DNA from 2 places in the Ralstonia sp. 110700041-2 genome. Region 1 is predicted to be linked to the other one. Evidence: riboswitches for the same ligand, from Rfam matches in the RefSeq annotation. Region 1 holds a riboswitch; the other holds the start of a gene.
The links. Region 1 has a riboswitch for glycine ahead of gcvT (glycine cleavage system aminomethyltransferase GcvT). Riboswitches for the same ligand answer to the same signal wherever they lie in the genome.
Positions count from the first base shown of each region.

Region 1 (10,824 bases):
TGCCCGTGGCGCCGATCACTGCCGCCATCAGCACACCCACCAGGCTTTCACCCACGATCAGGCCCGACGCCAGCAGCACGCCGTGGCGGTTCGGCACCTCGGCATAGCGCGCATATGGCACGCCGGCGGCCTGTGCACGCCTGGCAAGAATTTTCTCGATGACCCACGCCAGCACCGCGCCGGCCACCAGCACCGTGCTGATCGTCGGCGGCAGGTAGATGCCAATACCGACTGCCAGCACGGGCAGCCGGGCGACACCGCCACGCTGCTTGAGCGCCCAGTCCACAGCGATCAGCAACACGCCGATGACGACGCCTGCAATCACCATGTTCCATTCCAACTGATGCGTGAAGATGCCGGTGGCGATGGCCGTCATGAGCGTGGCCTGCGGTGCGGACAGCGCCTGCGCGGCGTCCATGCCGGCACGCGGCAACGCGCCCGGGAAGCCATACGCGTTGTACAGCAGCTCCAGCACCGGCGAGATGACTGCCGCGCCCGCCACGCAGCCGATCAGCAGCGCCACCTGCTGGCGCCACGGCGTAGCCCCGACCAGCCAGCCGGTCTTCAGATCCTGCAGGTTGTCGTTGGAGATGGTCGCCACGGCCACCACGGCCGACGTTGTGAAGATCGCCAGCGCAATGCCCAGCTTGCTCGCTTCGGGCGAACCCACGATGCCGTTGTCCGCGCCGATGGCCAACAGCAGCAGCGACACCAAGGTGATGGCGATGATGCCGATGCCCGAGATCGGGCTCGACGACGAACCGATCAGCCCGGCCATGTAGCCGCACGCCGCCGCCACCAGAAAGCCGAACACCACTGCAAAGATCACCGCGCAGGTGATCAGCGTCCAGCGCGAGCCGACCGACAGCATGGTCGGCGCCAGGAATGCGGCAAAGGTGATCACCAGCACCACGACCATGGCCAGCGTGACCAGCAGAATCCAGCGCGGCGCCATGTCCTGCTCGGTGCGCAGCGCGCCATCAGCCTTCGGGCGCAGGCTGCCAAACGAGCGCTTCACGCCTTGCACCACCGGGCCGATCAGCGTGCCCAGCGTCCACACGGCCGCCACCGCAATCACGCCTGCGCCGATAAAGCGCACCTGCGTGCGCCACACATCCGTGCCGAACGCAGAGAGCGCCTTGCCGGCCGGCATCGGCGTGATGGAGGTCAGATACGGCACGGCGATGCCCCAGGCGATCACCAGGCCCACCAGCATGGCCAGCCCGGCCACCAGGCCAATCAGGTAGCCCGCGCCCAGCAGCGCGGTTGAAAAGCCCAGCGGCAAACGCACCACCGCAGCACCGGCTGCGAACCACCAGCTCGCGCCTTCGCCCAGCAGGCGCAGGCCGCTGGTGGCAAACGCCACGATGGCCGCGACGACGCCGCCCGCGGCCAGATCGCGCATGCCGGTGGCGGCGGGCACCGCATCGCCATCGGCCGCATCTTCACCGTCCGCCGACTGGCCGCTGCCCACGCGCAGGATTTCTGCTGCTGCGACGCCTTCGGGGTAAGGCAGGTCGCTCTGCACCACCATCGCGTGGCGCAGCGGAATCGTGAACACCACGCCCAGCATGCCGCCCGCCATGCAGACTCCAAACGTTTGCCAAAACGGGAAGCCTTGCCAGTGCCCGATCATCACCAGGCCGGGCAGGATGAAGATGATCGAAGACAGCGTCCCGGCCGCAGACGCCTGCGTCTGCACCATGTTGTTCTCGAGGATGTTCGTGCCGCCGAGCATGCGCAGCACCGCCATCGAAATCACCGCTGCGGGAATCGCCGATGAGAACGTCAGGCCGACTTTCAGGCCCAGGTACACGTTTGAAGCGGTAAAGATCACGGTGATGATCGCGCCAAGGATCATGCCGCGCAGCGTCAGCTCTGGCAGGGTCGCTGCCCGAATGTGCTGGGGAGGATGGAGGGATTGCATCCTGCGGGTCTCCAAAGAAGGTTCTTGTGGCGCGGATTATAGGAGTGGACGGGGGCGGGGGCGCGGTGGATTTTTTTGGGGTGTCCTCTAGATTTTTTGTTTTTGGTGCACCCCTTGTTTCATCCCCTGCCGGGAACGAAAGGGAGATGGACCACCAACGCAAAAACCAAAATCAACACTCCACAATATTCACCGCCAACCCACCCCGCGCCGTCTCCTTGTACTTCGTCTTCATATCCGCCCCCGTCTCCCGCATCGTCTTGATCACGGAGTCGAGCGAAACATAATGCGTGCCATCCCCCCGCAACGCCATGCGCGCCGCATTCACCGCCTTCACAGACGCCATCGCATTGCGCTCGATGCACGGAATCTGCACCAGCCCGCCAACCGGGTCGCATGTCAGCCCCAGGTTGTGCTCCATGCCGATCTCCGCTGCGTTCTCGACCTGCGCAGGCGTGCCGCCCAGTACCGCTGCCAGCGCTCCGGCAGCCATCGAACACGCCACGCCGACTTCGCCCTGGCAGCCGACTTCCGCGCCCGAGATCGACGCGTTCATCTTGTAAAGCATGCCGATCGCGCCAGCGGTGAGCAGAAAATCCACGATGCCGTTGTCGTTCGCGCCGGGAACGAAGCGGTCGTAGTAATGCATCACGGCCGGGATGATCCCGGCTGCGCCGTTGGTCGGTGCCGTGACGACGCGCCCGCCCGCGGCGTTCTCTTCGTTAACTGCAATCGCATACAGGTTCACCCAATCGATGACCGACAGCGGATCGGACAGCGTACGTTCGGCCTGCACCGTGAGCGTTGAATACAACTCGGCTGCGCGGCGACGCACGTGGAACGGGCCCGGCAGTTCGCCTTCCGTGCGGCAGCCGCGCGCGACGCACGCCTGCATCACGTGCCAGATGTTGAGCAGGCCGGCGCGCACTTCGGCTTCGCTGCGCCACGTCAGTTCGTTTTCGAGCATCAGCCGGGCGATGGATTTGCCCGTCGATTCGCACATCGCCAGCAGTTCCTTGCCGCTGCGGAACGGGTGCGGCAACTGGTCATGCGCGGCAAGCACCTGCGTGTTCGGTGCGCCGGCCGTGACGACAAAGCCACCGCCCACCGACAGGTAGCGCGCCTCGCGCAGCCGCTCGCCTGCTGCATCGAAGGCGTGGAACTTCATGCCGTTCGGGTGCTCTGCCATCGCCTCGCGGCGATAGAAGGCGATGTGCTCCTTCTCGGTAAAGCGCACCGCATGGCGGCCCAGCAGCGACAGCGATTGCGAGGCGCGCAGCTCCGCCAGCTTGGCATCGATGGAGTCGGGGTCGATGGTGTCCGGCGCCTCGCCCATCAGGCCAAGGATGACGCCGCGGTCCGTGCCGTGGCCCTTGCCGGTGGCGCCGAGCGAACCGTACAGCTCGACGCGGACACTGGCGACTTGCGGCATCAGCCCATCGGCTTCGAGGCCGGAGGCGAACATCAGCGCGGCGCGCATCGGCCCGACGGTGTGCGAGCTGGACGGACCGATGCCGATCTTGAAGAGGTCGAAAACAGAAACAGCCATGGGTAAGGCTCCGGGGGCGTTTTGCAAAAGGGGCGAGTCGGCTTGTGGCCGCCCGCGCACGGGTTGTTCAGATGCAAACGGCCGCCCCGTGGTGCGAGGCGGCCGCCTGTGGCGTAGCGCGATGGCAATCGCGCACCGGGTCGCCGGCTTAGTCCTGCGCGTACTCGCTCATCGGCACGCAGGCGCAGAACAGGTTGCGATCGCCGTAGACGTTGTCGGCGCGGCCAACCGGCGGCCAGTACTTGCGTGCGCGCAACGATGCCACCGGGTAGGCGGCCTGCTCACGCGTGTACTTGTGCGACCAGTCATCGGCCATCACCACGGCTGCGGTGTGCGGCGCGTGCTTGAGCGGGTTGTCTTCGCGGTCGAATTCGCCCGAGATCACCTTGTCGACTTCGCCGCGGATGGCGATCATCGCGTCGATGAAGCGGTCGAGTTCCACCTTCGGCTCGCTTTCGGTCGGCTCGATCATCAGCGTGCCCGGTACCGGGAAGCTCATCGTCGGCGCGTGGAAGCCGAAGTCCATCAGGCGCTTGGCGATGTCTTCGTTGCTGATGCCCGATTCCTTCTGCAGCGGACGGATATCGAGAATGCACTCGTGCGCTACCAGCCCGTGCGCGCCCGTGTACAGCACCGGGTAGTACGGCGCGAGACGCTTGGCCACGTAGTTGGCCGACAGGATGGCCGTCTCGGTGGCGGCGGTCAGGCCGGCGGCACCCATCATGGCGATGTACATCCACGAGATCGGCAGGATCGACGCCGAACCGAATGCCGACGCCGACACGTTGCCGATGTTCTGGCTGGCATCTTCACCCGACGCCGCGCGGCCGGGCAGGAACGGCGCGAGGTGCGCACCCACGGCCACCGGACCAACGCCCGGGCCGCCGCCGCCGTGCGGAATGCAGAACGTCTTGTGCAGGTTCAGGTGCGAGACGTCGCCGCCGAAGTGGCCCGGTGCGGCGGTGCCGACCATGGCGTTCATGTTGGCGCCGTCCACGTAGACCTGGCCGCCGTGGCTGTGCACGATTTCGCAGACGCGCTTCACGCCTTCCTCGAACACGCCGTGCGTGGACGGGTAGGTGATCATGATCGCCGCGAGGTTCTTGCTGTGCTCGGCCGCCTTCTTCTCCAGATCGGCCAGATCGACGTTGCCGCGCTCATCACACGCCACGACAACGACCTGCATGCCGGCCATCTGCGCCGATGCCGGGTTCGTACCGTGCGCCGACGATGGGATCAGGCACACGTTGCGGTGCGCTTCGCCACGGCTGGCGTGGTAGGCGTGAATGATCAGCAGACCGGCGTATTCACCTTGCGAACCCGCGTTCGGCTGCAGGCTCACGGCGGCGTAGCCGGTAGCGGCGCACAGCATCTGTTCGAGCTGGTCGATCATCTCGCGGTAGCCGACGGTCTGGTCGGCCGGTGCGAACGGGTGGATGTTCGAAAACTCGGGCCACGTCACCGGCAGCATTTCTGCGGTGGCGTTGAGCTTCATCGTGCACGAGCCCAGCGGGATCATCGTGCGGTCCAGCGCGAGATCCTTGTCGGCAAGGCTGCGCAGGTAGCGCAGCATTTCGTGCTCCGAGTGGTGCGCGTTGAACACCGGGTGCGTCAGGTACGCGCTTTGGCGCACCAGCGAGGCCGGATACGCATCGGCCACGCCCGCTTCGGTCTGGTCGAAGTCCGGTGCGGCGGCGTGGGCGGCATGCGCGAAGACTTCCCACAGCGCCACGACGTCGGCGCGCGTGACGGTCTCGTCCAGCGAGATGCCCAGTCGTGCGTCGTCGATCTGGCGCAGGTTGATGCCGTGCGCCTGTGCTGCGATGTGCAGGTTCGCGGTGCGCGGGCCAGTGACAACGGTCAGCGTGTCGAAGAAGGCGTCGGATTCCAGCGTGTAGCCGATTGCGCGCAGGCCGGCGGCCAGCGTGGCGCTCAGGCGGTGCACGCGCTGGGCGATGCGCTTCAGGCCTTGCGGGCCGTGGTAGACGGCGTACATCGATGCCATCACCCCCAGCAGCACCTGCGCGGTACAGATGTTCGAGGTCGCCTTCTCACGACGGATGTGCTGTTCGCGCGTTTGCAGTGCGAGGCGGTAGGCCGGATTGCCTTGCGCATCGATCGTCACGCCGACCAGTCGGCCGGGCATCGAGCGCTTGAACGCATCGCGCACGGCCATGTAACCGGCGTGCGGGCCGCCGAAACCGAACGGCACGCCAAAACGCTGCGTGTTGCCGATCACGACGTCTGCACCCCATTCGCCCGGCGCGGCCAGCAGCGTGAGTGCCAGCAGGTCGGCGGCGGCTACGACCAGACCGCCGGCGGCGTGCACGGCATCGGTCAGGGCCTGGTACGTCGCCAGATCGCCCAGCAGCGCACCGTTGGCGCCCGGGTATTGCAGCAGCACGCCAAACGCGTCGTGCTTGGCCGCATCGGCCGCCGGGCCGGTCACCACTTGCACGCCGATCGGCTCGGCGCGCGTGCGCACGACTTCCAGCGTTTGCGGCAGCACGTCGTCCGCCACGAAGAACACGGTCGACTTCGACTTGCCAATGCGCTGCAGCAGCGTCATGGCTTCAGCTGCGGCGGTCGCTTCGTCCAGCATCGACGCATTGGCGATGTCCATGGCCGTCAGGTCGATCACCATCTGCTGGAAGTTCAGCATCGCTTCCAGGCGGCCCTGCGAGATTTCCGGCTGATACGGCGTGTACGCCGTGTACCAGGCAGGGTTCTCGAGGATGTTGCGCAGGATGACGCCTGGCGTATGCGTGCCGTAATAGCCCTGGCCGATCAGGCTCTTGACCACGCGGTTCTGCCCGGCGATGCCGCGCAGCTTGGCAAGCGCCGCTTCTTCGGTCAGCGGCTGCGTGAATTCGCCCAGCGGCATGCCGTCCTGGCGGCGGATGGCCGGCGGAATCACGGCGTCGATCAGCGCGGCGCGGCTGGTGTAGCCCAGCGTGCCGAGCATGGCGGTCTGCTCGTCGGCAGACGGGCCGATGTGGCGGTGCGCGAAGGCGTCGCGCGCCTCCAGGTCAGCCAACGTCGGGCGTTCGGCGGCAAGCGCCGAGGAAGCGGGGTGCGGAGCGTTCATGGCAAGGGCTCGAAATTCAGGCGATGCAAGCAATGGCCGATGCGCAGCGCAGGTCAGGGCGCGCGCACCGGCCGGAGGACCGGCTTAGCCGATCTTGGCTTCGTAATCAGCAGCCGACATCAGGGCGTTCACGTCGTCGGCGTTGGCCGGCTTGATCTTGAACAGCCAAGCGTCGTAGGCGCCTGCGTTCACGGATTCCGGCGCGCCCGCGGCATCTGCGTTGTTGGCGACGATCTCGCCGGCCACCGGGGCGAAGATGTCGGAAGCGGCCTTGACAGACTCCACCACGGCAATCGCTTCGTCCTTGGCGACGGCGCGGCCGGCTTCCGGCAGCTCCAGGAAGACGATGTCGCCGAGCTGTTCCTGCGCGAAGTCGGTAATGCCGATGGTCAGCGTGCCGTCGGCTTCAACGCGGATCCACTCGTCGTGTTCGGTGTACTTCAGATCGGCGGGGACGTTGCTCATGAAAGGTTTCTCCGGAAGATGGGTATGGGGGAATGCAGATTCGGTGTTCAGCTGACCAGCGCCTTGCCATTGCGCACGAACGGCAGTTTAACCACAGTCGCGGTCAACTTGCGGTCGCGAATTTCGACCTGCACGTCGGTGCCGACGGGCACCTCCTTGGGCAGGCGCGCCAGTGCGATGGAGAGCGACAGGCTCGGGCTGAACGTGCCGCTGGTGATCTCGCCGTCACCGGCGGCGGTGATGACTTTCTGGTGGGCGCGCAGCACGCCGCCCTTGTCGCGCAGGATCAGGCCGACGAACTGTTCGCGTTGTCCACCGGCTTGCAGCGCGGCCTTGCCGGTGAAGTCGCGTTCGCTTTGCAGGTCGACCGTCCAGGCGAGGCCGGCGTCGAGCGGCGAGACGTGCTCGTCCATGTCCTGGCCGTAGAGGTTCATGCCGGCTTCCAGGCGCAGCGTGTCGCGCGCGCCGAGGCCTGCCGGGCGCACGCCGGCCTGCAGCAGGCGCTCCCACACGCCCGCGATCTGCGCGGCCGGCACGACCAGTTCGAAACCGTCTTCACCGGTGTAGCCGGTTCGGGCCACCATGATCTCGCCCACGTTTTCCACGGTCACAAAGCCCGCGTTGAACGGCTTCAGCGCGTCGCCCACGGCCTGCGAGCCGGGCAGCGCGGCGTAGGTCTTGGCACGCGCGTTCGGGCCCTGCACCGCCAGGATGCCCAGTGGCTCGGCACCCGCGTTGTTGTCGGAGCGGCGCGGCGTGATCGTCACGTCGGTGCCGGCGGCGGCGTTCTGCGCGACGATCCATTCCAGGTCCGTCGGGGCGGTGCCTGCGTTGACCACCAAGCGGAACCAGTCTTCGCGGAAGAAGTAGACGATCAGATCGTCGATCACGCCGCCCTTGGGGTTCAGCATGCAGCTGTAGAGCGCCTTGCCGGGCGTCTGGAGCTTGTCGACATTGTTGGCGAGCAGCCCACGCAGGAAGTCGCGCACGCGCGCGCCGGTGAGGTCGACCACGCACATGTGCGAGACGTCGAAGACGCCGGCGTCCTGGCGCACGGCGTGGTGCTCTTCGATTTGGGAGCCGTAGTTGACGGGCATGTCCCAGCCGCCAAAGTCGACCATGCGGGCGCCCAGCGAGCGGTGGATGGCATTGAGCGGCGTGTGTTGGAGCGTCATGGAATCTCTCGGCAGAGGCGCCGCCACTGTGGCCGGGCGCGGCGCGTTATTCGGGACCAGAAAAGCAAAAAGGCCACCCGCGCAGCCTGATGCCTCATGGTGACGCCATGAAGATCAACAAGCTGCGCAGATGGCCCCTCTGTCCTTGGTACCTGAGAGATTGCGAAGCGGGGCGCATAGCGGTGCGCGCCGTTCGTGAGCCCCTTCGGTGGGCGCCCGCAGTGGTCGTGCGGCGCCAGCTCTCCAGAGTGCGGTCGGACGCATGTCCGCCGATCCGCCCGGTCCTGGATGCCTGAGAGTTTTCGGGTGCTACCCCTTCGGCGGCGCCTTGCCGTGTACGGCGGGCACGCTCTCCCGGATGGATGGGCGGAATTTACGGAAGGGGGATGGGATTGTCAATCAGGACAAATCGATGGCGCATTTTGGCAGCCACACAGCCAAAAACGGCCACACCTTCGGGGCGCTGGCGGGGCCGCCAACCCAAAGCGTGTGGCCGGAGTGCGGCTGTTGGTTGGTGTTGCTTCGACTTACTTGCCGATTTGGCGACTGACCTGGTTTTCCTGCTGGTTCAGCGTGCGCTGTTCCTGCTTGGTGATGTGCCCACCGTTTTGCGAGGCCATGTCGCGCTCTTCCTGGCGAATCTGGCGGTCTTCCTTGTGCAGCTGGCGCGCCTGGCCCTTGGTGATTTCGCCTTCCTTCACTTCGTTGTGGATACGCTTGTTCTGGTTGGCGAGGCGGTGGTTGACCTCGGCGCGGCGCGGGTGGTCCTTTTGCCATTGCGTCTGGGCGAAGGCGCCGGTGGTGGCGGACAGGGCGACGGCGGTTACGGCCAGGATCTTGGCGATGCGGTTCATGGTTTCTTCCTCCGGTGGGCGGCTGACCGATTCAGCCGCTGTCCCGTCCATAACGGCACGTTTTGGCTCCGGGCTGACCGCCATCGTGTAACGGGGCGTAAGCGGTGTAACGGCCGGAAGCAAAGCGAGGGGCGCAAACGCGTGCGGTGCGGTATTGGCACCTCCGACAGCGCCCCGGCAAACGGCTTTTCATCGGCTCAATCGATGCAAACGCGCCGTGCTACCATCGCCCTCCGCTGTCGTTCCCGCCTGCTTTTTCTTCCGCCTGTTCCCATGTCTTCCGGTCTCGCCCACGGGCTCAATGCTGCCCAATCCGAAGGTGTGCATTACCTCGACGGCCCATGCCTGGTGCTGGCCGGGGCGGGCTCGGGCAAGACGCGCGTGATCACGCAGAAGATCGCGCACCTGATCCTCGACAAGGGCTTCGAGCCGCGTCACATCGCCGCCGTCACGTTCACCAACAAGGCGGCCAAGGAAATGCAGGAGCGCGTGGCCAAGCTGATGGACGGCAAGACGCGCGAAGACGGCAAGCGCATTCCCATCAAGCAGTTGACGGTCTGTACGTTCCACTCGCTGGGCGTGCAGATCCTGCGGACCGAAGCCGAGCACGTGGGCCTGAAGCCGCGCTTCTCGATCATGGATTCGGACGACTGCTTCGGGATGATCCAGGAGCAGTTGGCGACCACCGACAAGCAGTTGATCCGCCGCGTGCAGAGCACGATCTCGCTGTGGAAAAACGGTCTCGTCGATCCGGACACCGCGATTGCCGAGGCGCTCGCCAACAACAATGTTGATGATCACCAGGCGGCGCTCGTCTACCGCAACTACGTGGCGACGCTGCATGCGTATCAGGCGGTGGATTTTGACGACCTGATCCGGATTCCCGCCGAGCTGTTCGCGCGCAATGAAGAGGTGCGCCTGAAGTGGCAGAACCGTCTGCGCTACTTCCTCGTCGATGAATACCAGGACACCAACGCTTGCCAGTATCAACTGTTGAAGCTGCTGGCGGGGGGCTCGCACTTGCGTGCGCCGGCCTTCACGGCGGTGGGCGACGACGATCAGGCCATCTATGGCTGGCGGGGCGCCACGCTCGACAACCTCAAGCTGCTGCAGACGGATTTCCCGAACCTGAAGGTGATCAAGCTGGAGCAGAACTACCGCTCCACGGTGCGTATTCTGAATGCCGCCAACGCGGTCATCGCACAGAACCCGAAGCTGTTCGAGAAGACGCTGTGGAGCGAGCACGGCATGGGCGACGCGATCAACGTGACGAGCGCCAATGACGAGGAGCACGAGGCCGAGAGCGTCGTCTTCAAGCTGTCCGCCCACAAGTTCGAGCGCCGCGCGCAGTTTCGGGATTACGCGATTCTGTATCGCGGCAACTTCCAGGCGCGTCTGTTCGAGCAGATCCTGCGGCGCGAGCGCATTCCGTACGTGCTCTCGGGTGGGCAGAGCTTTTTCGACAAGGCCGAGATCAAGGATCTGTGCGCGTATCTGCGCCTGATTGCCAACGCGGATGATGATCCTGCGTTCATCCGCGCCATCACCACACCCAAGCGCGGCGTGGGGAATGCGACGCTCGAAGTGCTGGGTTCGTTTGCGGGGCAGGCCAAGGTGTCGCTGTTCGAGGCGGCGATGATGGGTGGTATCGAAGCACAGCTTGCGCCGCGCCAGCTTGAGCCGTTGCGCGTGTTCTGCGAGTTCATCGTGCGGCTGTCGGACCGCGCCGCCAAGGAGCCTGCTGCCACGCTGCTCGACGAGATGAT
Region 1 is NZ_JBSFAI010000004.1:164,534-175,357, forward strand. It holds gene ACUXH0_RS07545 (OPT family oligopeptide transporter) at 1-1,927, opposite strand, end outside; gene ACUXH0_RS07550 (L-serine ammonia-lyase) at 2,100-3,476, opposite strand; gene gcvP (aminomethyl-transferring glycine dehydrogenase) at 3,625-6,564, opposite strand; gene gcvH (glycine cleavage system protein GcvH) at 6,649-7,029, opposite strand; gene gcvT (glycine cleavage system aminomethyltransferase GcvT) at 7,077-8,204, opposite strand; glycine riboswitch at 8,334-8,461, opposite strand; glycine riboswitch at 8,474-8,571, opposite strand; gene ACUXH0_RS07570 (hypothetical protein) at 8,732-9,058, opposite strand; gene ACUXH0_RS07575 (UvrD-helicase domain-containing protein) at 9,332-10,824, shown strand, end outside.

Region 2 (10,824 bases), on a different contig from region 1:
GCCATTCCAGCATGACGCGTTGGTAATCCGCCACGAAGCTCGACTGGTTCGAGATGGCGGTATGCAGCACCCCTTGCAGCACATCCATGGCCCGCTGGCTGCTCTGCCAGAATGCGTTGGGTAGCAGCGCAGCAAACGCGTTCCAATCCTCGACGCTTTGCAGGTCGGCCAGCGCAGACTCCGTGCGGGCAACGTCTGCGGCCAGTAGCTCGGCGCCGAGTTCATACCAGCGCTGCCGCGTTGCCTTGAGCAGACCCAACGTCTGCAGTCCGAATGCAATCTGCGCCTTTTGAAGCGCGAGAGGAACGTTGGCGGGTGTATCCATGTTGGGCTCCTTAAGCCATCTGGCTGATGGTTTGGCGAAAGCGTGTCAATGATGCGAGAAACAGCACGGTGCCGATTACGCAGATGGCCAGACATTGAGGCCACACCACCAGTCCCATCGACCAGACCTTGGACCAGATCCCCGCGTTGTTTCTCCACACGCATCTATTTCTCCAGCACGTAGGTGCCGGGCGCGTCGGCCAGTGGCGGCAATCCTGGAACGCCCATCTTCGGCGGTTTGACCAGCGCGGAGCCCGATGCATGTGCAACGAGCCATGCGTGCCACGCCGGCCACCACGAACCGTCGGTGGCGGGCGCCGATGCCAGCCAGTCATCCGGCCCCGCCGATGTCTCGCCTGTGTGGCGTGTCTGCATCTGGAACCTTCGATGCGAGTTGGTGGGCGGGCTGACGATGCCGGCGTTATGACCGCCGCTGGTCAACACGAACGTCAGCTCCGCCTCGGTCAGGTGATGCAGCTTGTAGACGGAGCGCCAGGGCGCCACGTGGTCGGTCAGCGTGCCCACCACGAAGATGGGCAAATCGATCTCGTTGAGTGCCACCGGCTTGCCGTTGACGGGATAGTGGCCCTCGCTCAGGTCGTCGTTCAGGAAAAGATGCCGCAGGTACTGGCTGTGCATGCGCGCGGGCATGCGCGTGGCGTCGGCGTTCCAGGCCATCAGATCGTTCATGGGTGCGCGGTCGCCCAGCAAGTATTCGCCCACCAGGCGCGACCACAGCAAGTCGTATGAGCGCAGCATCTGGAAAGCCCCGGCCATCTGGCTGGCGCGCAGATAGCCGGTCTGCTCCATCTGCGCTTCAAGCAGGCTGACCTGTGCCTCGTCGATGAACAGGCCCAGTTCGCCCGGCTCGCAAAAGTCAGTCTGCGCGGCAAAGAGCGTCATGGACGCCAGCCGTGCATCGCCATCGCGTGCCATGGCAGCCGCAGCGATGGCCAATAACGTGCCCCCCAGGCAGTAGCCGGCGGCGTGGACGCGCTGGCCCGGCACGATGGCATTGACGGCATCGAGCGCGGCAAAGACGCCGAGCTTGAGGTAGTCATCCATGTCGAGGGCGCGATCCGCCTCGTCGGGGTTCTTCCAGGAGATGCAGAACACGGTATGGCCCTGCTCGACCAGATAGCGGATCAGCGAGTTCTGCGGCGACAGATCCAGGATGTAGTACTTCATGATCCAGGCCGGCACGATCAGGATGGGCTCGGCCTGGACCTTGCCCGTAGCCGGTGCGTACTGGATCAACTCGATCAGGCGGTTGCGCAAGACCACCTTGCCGGGCGTGATGGCCACATCGCGGCCCACCATAAAGCGTTCGGTACCGGCAGCCGGCGCGCCGCTCATGGAGCGCTCCAGATCGTCAAGCGCATTGAGCGCGCCGCGCACAAGGTTGGTGCCGTGCTGCTCAAAGGTCCGGCGCAGGACAATGGGGTTGGTTGCCAATTGGTTGCCCGGCGACATCATGTCGAGCCATTGACGCGCAGCAAAGGCGACCACGTCCTCATGGTGCTTCGCGACACCCCACACGCCGCGCGTGGCGGCCTCCCACCATTGTTCTGTCAATAGGAAGGACTGGTGCAGCACGTTGAACGGCCACAGGCGCCACTCGTCGGCCGCGAAACGACGGTCGCGGGCCGGCGGCTGGACGCAAAGACACGCGTTCTGAGGGCCGGACGCCATGCAGTTCCGGATGTAACCCTCGAGTTGTTGGGCCTGCGTTAGCGCCAATCGCCATAGATCCAGCCGCTTGCCCGGTGAGCCGGCCAGATGCAGCGCCCAATCGAACAGGGCCAGTTGCATTGATGCAATCGAAAGCGAATTGGACGCGCGGGCAAGCGCCGCGTGAAATGGTAGGTCGATCTGCTCTGCAGTCGGCGAAGACGGCACGGGGGCGGTGCGCATGGTCGGGGCGTCAAACGATTGCGAAATATGCAATCCATTAGATGCCAGGGGCTACGGCCCGGACTTGATGCACCTCAAACTGGGACAAGAGGGCCGACTCTAGGTGGTTTCACAGAAACGACATCTGCGGTTGCCTGCCAGTCGTCGCAGTGGCGGTGGCGACGGAGTTCCGCGGTTGGGAGTGGACATGAGCGCGCTGCTTTCATATCGCGCCGATGCCGCTCGGGTCCGGCTGGAACCGCGGATTCCAAGAGGCCCGGTCAACGGGCCACCGGCCTAAATGGGTGTGTTAGAGTCCGGCGGGGAAAACGCGGCGGTCTGCAACATCGGGCCCAGATTTCCATCGCGCTCCAGGTTGTGCCCGCGAATCTGTCGCAACCACAGGATGCATTGAGCGCAACGCGCCGACTCCATCAGACGAGATGCAATCTCCACTGCTCGGGCCAAAATAGGCCCAGGGCAGTGCAAACTCCTGCAAATGGCGCGGCAAAGCCATTTGTGGTTGAGGTACCCATCTGGATTCATATCGGTGCACTCGCAGCCCCTGACTACCACCTCGTCATCGAGGCGCAACACAACATCCATTTAGAGAAAACCGTGTTCATTTGCATCAACCAGAGCTGCGGCACGCAGTGGCAGCTTTCCGACGTCGTGATCAAAGACGAGGGCCAAGGGCCGCTGTTCCGCTGTGCGCTGTGCGGCGCACGCAACTATGTCGAACGCTTCGAAGCTGCCGACGGCACCGTCGTCTACGAACAACTCGAAGGCAAGCCGTACAAGTGACCCAGCGCAACAACATGACCATCGAACCGACCGCCACGCCCTTCAGCACCCTAGCGCTCGCCCCGGCTGTGCTCGCGAACCTTGCGCAGCTCGGCTATACCGACATGACGCCGATCCAGGCCGCAAGCCTGCCGATCGCCCTTGCCGGCCACGATCTGATCGCGCAGGCAAAAACGGGCAGCGGCAAAACCGCTGCGTTTGCGCTGGCCCTGCTCGCACGGCTCGACGCGCGCAGCTTCGACGTGCAGGCGATGGTGCTGTGCCCTACGCGCGAACTTGCCGATCAGGTGGCGCAGGAGATCCGCCGCCTGGCCCGTGCCGAAGAAAACGTGAAGGTGCTGACGCTGTGCGGCGGCACACCGATGCGCCCGCAGGCCGCAAGCCTGGAGCACGGCGCCCACGTCATCGTCGGCACGCCGGGCCGCATCATGGACCATCTGGAGCGCGGCAATCTCGCGCTCGGTGCACTGAAGACGCTGGTGCTGGACGAAGCCGACCGCATGCTCGACATGGGCTTCTTCGACGACATCGCAACAGTCGTGCGCCAGTGTCCAGCCGATCGGCAGACGCTGCTGTTCTCGGCGACGTACCCGGAAGGTATTGCAAAGCTGAGCCAGCGGATTCTGCGCAACCCGAAGGAAGTGAAGCTCGAAGAGCGCCACGACGACAGCAAGATCCGCCAGCGCTTCTACGAGGTGACCGACAGCCAGCGGCTGCATGCGGTGGGGCAACTGCTCAAGCACTACCGTCCGGTCAGCACGCTCGCGTTCTGCAACACGAAGCAGCAATGCCGAGACCTGCTCGATGTGTTGCGCGCGCAGGGCATTCACGCGCTTGCGCTGCATGGCGAACTCGAACAGCGTGAGCGCGACCAGGTGTTGATCCAGTTCGCGAACCGCAGTTGCTCAGTGCTGGTTGCGACCGACGTTGCCGCGCGAGGGCTCGATATCGCCCAGCTTGAAGCGGTGATCAACGTTGACGTGACGCCCGATCCCGAAGTGCACGTGCACCGGATTGGCCGCACAGGCCGCGCCGATGAGAACGGCTGGGCATTAAGCCTCGCCAGCATGGACGAGATGGGGCGCGTCGGCAATATCGAGCAGGCGCTCGGCCGCGAGGTCGAATGGCACAAGCTCGACGAGCTGGATACCGGCAACGATGCGCCGCTGCTGCCGCCCATGGAAACGCTGCAGATTCTGGGCGGGCGCAAGGAGAAGATCCGCCCTGGCGATGTGCTCGGCGCACTGACTGGGGATGCCGGCTTTCGCGGCGACCAGATCGGCAAGATCAACGTGACCGAATTCTCGACGTACGTTGCGGTCGAACGCGGCATCGCGCGCGACGCGCTGCGCAAGCTCAACGCCGGCACGTTGAAGGGCAAGAAGGTCAGGGTTCGGCTGATGGATGAATGACGCCCCTGCCCTGCGCAGCTACCGGTTGCCGCCCGCAGGAAGCGCGTGATTCAACCCAGCATGGCAGCGGCAACACCCGCCGCCGCACAGAACGCCACCACGATCAGCGGTGGCGTTTTCCATTGCGTCAGCAGCAGGAACGCAATCGCCGCGACGGCAAAATCGAGCCATGACCGCACGGCGCTCGTCCAGACCGGCGTGTAAAGGGCAAACGCCAGCAACCCAACCACTGCGGCATTCACCCCCGCAAGCAACGCTGCCATGGACGGGCGCGCGCGCAATCCCTGCCAGTAAGGCAGCGCCGCGATGACCAACAGCAAGCCCGGCAGGAAAATACCCACCGTAGCGAGGGCAGCACCGGCCCAGTGATTGAGCCCGGGGCCGATCGTCCAACCGAGGAAAGCGGCGAAGGTGAAGAGCGGCCCCGGCACGGCCTGTGCGGCACCGTAGCCAGCCAAAAAATCGTTCGATGCCACCCAACCGGTCGCGACCGTCTGCTGCTCCAGCAACGGAAGCACGACGTGCCCGCCCCCAAAAACCAATGCACCCGAACGATAGAACGCATCGAATACCTTCGCGGGCATCCACGGATGAAGATCCGTCAGAACCGGAAGTCCGAACAGCAGCGCGCAGAACAACGCCAGGCTGACGATGCTGGCCACGTGAGACACGCGGAATGCGGCCTCCTGCCCTGCCCTCTGGCTACCGCTGGCCGGAAGGGATGTCCGGCACAACACCAGGCCCAGCGCGGCGCCAAGCGCAATCACGACAAGTTGCGCGTAGACGGTCGTCAACGCGCCAAGCACGGCGATGCTGAGTACCGCGATGCCTGCGCGCTGCCAGTCTGGACAGAGCTTGCGCGCCATGTCCCACACGGCCTGCGCCACCACAGCAACGGCAACCAGCTTCAAACCGTGGATCAGGCCCGCGCCAAACGGGCCGCCGAGGCTCGGCGCGAGCATCGCAAATGCCAGCAGCAACAAGACGGAAGGCAGCGTAAAGCCGCACCACGCCGCCAACCCGCCGCGCCAGCCGGCCCGGAGCAGGCCGACGGAAAACCCGACCTGGCTGCTGGCAGGCCCCGGCAGAAACTGGCACAGCCCGACCAGATCGGTGAATGTTGCGTCGTCCAGCCAACGGCGGCGCTCCACGAACTCGCGGCGGAAGTAGCCGATATGCGCGACAGGGCCGCCGAAGCTCGTGAGGCCCAGCTTGAGAAAGACCGCCAGCACTTCCATGGCAGAGCCCGCTTGATGTGTACGGGACGGTGTGGCGGAAGCGGTCATTGGCGCGGGATATCGACGTTTGAGAAACCCGTATTAGAACATTGCCGCCATGGCTTGGAAGGCAACTAAAGTGGCAGGATAGGCATCGCCGTCACCGCCATTGGACTCTGCCGGGTATCCCATCATGCACTTTGCCCACACCATTGGCGCACAGCGCCATGTGTTCAACGATCTCAAGACGCTGCTGGCCAAGGCCAGCCCGTCGCGTTCGGGCGACTATCTGGCTGGCTTGGCAGCCGCCAGCGAAGGCGAACGCATGGCCGCGCGCACGGCGCTGGCGGATGTGCCGCTGTCGGTGTTTCTCAACGAAGCGCTGGTGCCCTATGAAGACGACGAGGTCACGCGCCTGATTCTTGATCGGCACGACGCGCAGGCCTTCCAGCCGATCGCCTCGCTCACGGTGGGCGAATTCCGCAACTGGCTGCTCCTGCATGAGACCGACAGCCAGACACTGGCAAGCGTCGCGCCCGGCATCACGCCGGAAATGGCCGCCGCGGTCAGCAAGCTGATGCGCAACCAGGATCTGATCGCCGTGGCGCGCAAGTGCCGCGTGGTCACGCGCTTTCGCAACACCATCGGTTTGCCGGGCCGGTTGTCGGTCCGGCTGCAACCCAACCACCCGACGGATGATCCCAAAGGCATTGCTGCGTCGATCATCGATGGCCTGCTCTATGGCTGCGGCGACGCGACCATCGGCATCAACCCTGCCAGCGACAATCTCGGCGCCATCGTTTCGCTGCTGCAATTGGTTGACGAACTGCGCAATCGCTACGCCATTCCCACGCAGTCTTGCGTACTGACGCACGTGACGAACACGGTGCGCGCCATTGACCAAGGTGCGCCGGTCGACCTGGTGTTCCAGTCGGTGGCGGGCAGCGAACAGGCCAACGCGGGATTCGGCATCAGCCTCGCCTTGCTGGCCGAGGCCCATGACGCCGCGCAGAGCCTGGCGCGCGGCACGGTCGGCAACAACGTGATGTATTTCGAGACCGGCCAGGGCAGCGCGCTGTCGGCCAACGCACACCACGGTGTGGATCAGCAGACCATGGAAGCGCGCGCGTATGCGGTGGCGCGGGCGTTCTCGCCGCTGCTGGTCAATACGGTGGTCGGCTTTATCGGGCCGGAGTATCTGTACGACGGCAAGCAGATCATCCGCGCTGGATTGGAAGACCACTTCTGCGGCAAGCTGATGGGCCTGCCGATGGGCTGCGACGTCTGCTACACCAACCACGCCGAAGCCGATCAGGACGACATGGATACGCTGCTCACGCTGTTTGGCGTGGCGGGCATCCATTTCATCATGGGCGTGCCGGGCGCTGACGACATCATGCTGAATTACCAGAGTACGTCGTTCCATGACGCGCTCTATCTGCGCGACATGCTGGGGTTGCGACCCGCACCGGAGTTCGAGGCGTGGCTACAAAGCATGGGCATCGTCGATGCTGCCGGCCGCCTGCAAGACGCCACGGCGCGGCAACCGCTGCTGCAGTTGGCTCACGCACTGTGAATTCCGTGGGGAAGCCAGACATGCCGAAACACACCCTCGTCCAGCTGAATCCGTGGGCGCACCTGCGCGCCTTTACCGACGCCCGTATCGCGCTGGGCCGCGCCGGCAACAGCCAGACGACCGACGCCGTGCTGGCGTTTGGCGTGGCGCATGCCCAGGCGCGCGACGCCGTGCACCTGCCGCTCGATAGCGCAGCGGTGGCGGCCGCACTTGGTGAAGCGGGCTTCACGGTGGTGACCGCGCACAGCGCGGCAGCCGATCGCGCGGAATACCTGCGCCGTCCCGACCTTGGCCGCCGCCTTGACGAGGCCAGCCGCGCAAGACTTGGCGCGTTGCGGCCAGCGCAGCCGTTCGACGTTGTCTTCGTGATTGCCGATGGGCTCTCCGCATTGGCGGTGCAAAGCCATGCAGTGCAGCTGCTATGCAGCGTGCGTGAGCGTCTGCCGGCCGGATGGTCGATCGGGCCAGTTGCCATCGCCGAGCAGTCCCGGGTTGCGCTGGGGGATGAGATCGGTGCACTGCTGGGCGCGCGGCAGGTGGTGATGCTGATCGGTGAGCGGCCAGGGTTGAGTTCGCCTGACAGCCTAGGCATTTACCTGACCTACGCGCCGTGCGTTGGCCGCTCCGATGCGGAGCGCAATTGCATCTCCAATGTGCGGCCGGCAGGTCTGACCTATGACCAGGCAGCGACCCGGCTGGTGTTCCTGCTCAACGGCGCGCTGGCGCTGGGCCGCAGTGGCGTCGACCTGAAGGACGACACGCCGGCCGTTGCCTACGGGGCAGCCCGACTTGCCGAACGTCACGACCCATGACACACTCCCTCCCGCTGCCCACACCGGCAGCACGCAGGCGCGGCTGACGCACCAACGACAGCTGCAACACGCCGCAGGAGAGACCGGGCTCAACGCACACGCGCGCAACGCCCGGCGCCGATGGAGCAACCACCCCGGAAACTCTCAGGCAAAAGGACTGTGGCGTCGACTGCGAATCTGGAGAGAGGCGTGCACGCGCGCGCCCACCGAAGGGGAAGGCGCCAGCGCTGCTGACGCCCAAGCTCTCAGGTCCCGAGACAGATGGGGTGAGCCGACCGGATCGTCCGGTCATGACATCACTCCATAGGGACCGCCATGACGCACATCGTCATCGTCGGCGCCGGCATATCCGGCGTCACCACTGCTTACACGCTCTCGCAACTCGGTTATCAGGTCACGGTACTCGACCGCCACCTGTATCCGGCCATGGAAACATCGTTCGCCAACGGCGGGCAGCTTTCCGCCAGCAACGCTGAAGTCTGGAACAGCACTGGCACGCTGCTCAAGGGCATCAAATGGATGCTGCGCAACGATGCCCCGCTGCTGCTCAATCCCAAGCCCTCGTGGCACAAATACTCGTGGATCGGCGAGTTCGTGGCCAGCATCGCGCACTACCGCCGCAACACCATCGAAACCACACGCATGGCCATCGAGGCACGCAAGCATCTGTTTGCGATGGCGGAACGCGAGCAGATCGATTTCGACCTGCAGAAGCGCGGCATTCTGCACGTCTATCACGACAAGGCCAGCTTTGCGGCAGCAGGCAAGGCCAACGCCCTGCTCGTCGCCGGCGGCCTTGAGCGCCACGCCGTGAGCCCCGAGGAGATTGCCGCCATTGAGCCGACGCTACGCGGCAACTACTACGGCGGCTACTTCACCGAATCCGACGCCACCGGTGACATCCACAAGTTCACGCGGGGCCTCGCGCAGGCCTGCGAAAGGCGCGGCGTGCGCTTCATGCAAGGCGTGGATGTGCGCGATGTGCAAACCACTGAAGGCGGCGTCCGCCTCCTGCTGCAGACCACGCTGGATGACCGCCTTTCCACCAGTGCGGCGAATATCGTTCAGGACCTTGCCGCCGATGCGATGGTCGTCTGCGCGGGCGTGGGCAGCCGGCATATCGCGCAACTGGTGGGCGATCGCATCAACGTGTATCCGGTCAAGGGTTATTCGATTACGGTGCACCTGGACGATGAAGCCAGCGTGCAAGGCGCGCCGTGGGTCAGCCTGCTGGATGAGAGCGCGAAGATCGTGACAAGCCGCTTGGGCACTGGCCGGTTCCGCGTGGCCGGCACGGCGGAGTTCAATGGCTACAACCGCGACATCCGCGCCGACCGCATCGAACCCCTGGTGGCCTGGACGCGCCGCAACTTTGCGATGGGCACGTCGCGCGTGGTGCCCTGGGCCGGCTTGCGCCCGATGATGCCGGACATGATGCCGCGCGTCGGCCGTGGCAGGCACGCGCGCGTGTTCTACAACACAGGCCACGGGCACCTCGGCTGGACGCTGTCCGGCGCCACTGCCGCGATGGTGGGCGACGTGATCGCGCGAGATTGCCCGGTGCATTGATCGCAGAAAACGAAAAAGCCCGCCGGGACGCTGGCGGGCTTATTCATTGCGAGAACGATCCAAGCGATCAGAACTTGTGTCGCACGCCCAGCATCACGCCCAAGCGCGAGTTGTTGCCGTACAGGTTGCCGGAGTTGTTGAACGCGGCGGCGCTGTCCAACGCCACCCAACTCCCCTGCAGATGCGTGTAGTCCACCTCGGCATACACATCGGTGCGCTTGCTGAAGGCGTAGTCGAGCATGCCGGCGGTGGTCAGGCGCTTGCCGCTGGAATCGAGGTGCTTCATCCAGTCGTACTGCACGGTGCCGATGAAGCTCAGTGCGCCGGAGATCGGCACCTTTGCGCCCACATAGGCGGCCTGGTTCTTGTAGTCGGCCACGTCGAGGCGGCTGTTCGTGTAGCCGAGGTACCACGTGGCAATCGAGGTATCCAGCTTGCCGCCAAAACCCCAGACCGTCTGCTTGCTGGCAAGCGCCGCCGGCACCGCGCCGAAGAACGCCGACGACACATCGCGCGTGACCTGGTACACCGCGCCCACTTCAGCCGACCCCATGCTGTAGACGATCGAGCCGGCGCCGGCCGAACTCTTGCTGAAGCTGCCGGCCGCCTCCCCAAACGTCCATGCACCGGCAAGCTGCAGGCCGCCAAACGACTTGATGTATTTGACCGTGTTGTCGTAGCGCAGGCCGGTGTAGTTGCCGCCCTGATAGCCGACGATGGAGTTGTTGGCAAACGCCATCGCCTCGTACGAAGACAAAACCTCGTGTGCCAGCGTGTATTGCCGGCCGAGGTAGAGCTTGCCGTAGTCGCCTTCCAGGCCCACCACCGCGGTGCGTCCGAACAGTCGCCCGCCCTGCTGGCTGCCGCCGGTATCGGGGAAGAAGCCCGATTCCAGGATGAACATGGCCTTGGTGCCGCCACCCAGGTCTTCGGTGCCACGCAGGCCCCAGCGGCTACCGGTCAGCACGCCGTCCATCATCTGCAGATTGCTGTTGCCTGCCGCGTTTTCGTGCGTGCTGTAGCGGATGGTGGTGTCGATCAGCCCGTAGAGCGTGACACCGCCGGTGGTTTGCGCTGCCGCTGGCAGGCTCGTGGCTCCGAGCACCAATGCGGCAATCATTGTCTTGTTCATGGCTCCCTTGTCTCCTCTTTGATGTGATGGGGATGGATCTGCAACGGCTGCCCGCGCAGCCGTGGTGTTGCGTGGATAACGCCCA
Region 2 is NZ_JBSFAI010000020.1:69,094-79,917, reverse strand. It holds gene ACUXH0_RS24550 (hypothetical protein) at 1-325, opposite strand, end outside; gene ACUXH0_RS24545 (PHA/PHB synthase family protein) at 490-2,238, opposite strand; gene ACUXH0_RS24540 (hypothetical protein) at 2,836-3,021, shown strand; gene dbpA (ATP-dependent RNA helicase DbpA) at 3,036-4,433, shown strand; gene chrA (chromate efflux transporter) at 4,484-5,719, opposite strand; gene ACUXH0_RS24525 (ethanolamine ammonia-lyase subunit EutB) at 5,844-7,226, shown strand; gene eutC (ethanolamine ammonia-lyase subunit EutC) at 7,247-8,038, shown strand; glycine riboswitch at 8,103-8,208, shown strand; gene ACUXH0_RS24515 (D-amino acid dehydrogenase) at 8,354-9,607, shown strand; gene ACUXH0_RS24510 (porin) at 9,675-10,739, opposite strand.
Region 2: linked by a shared signal. The riboswitch ahead of ACUXH0_RS24515 (D-amino acid dehydrogenase) and the one ahead of gcvT (glycine cleavage system aminomethyltransferase GcvT) in region 1 are both predicted to bind glycine.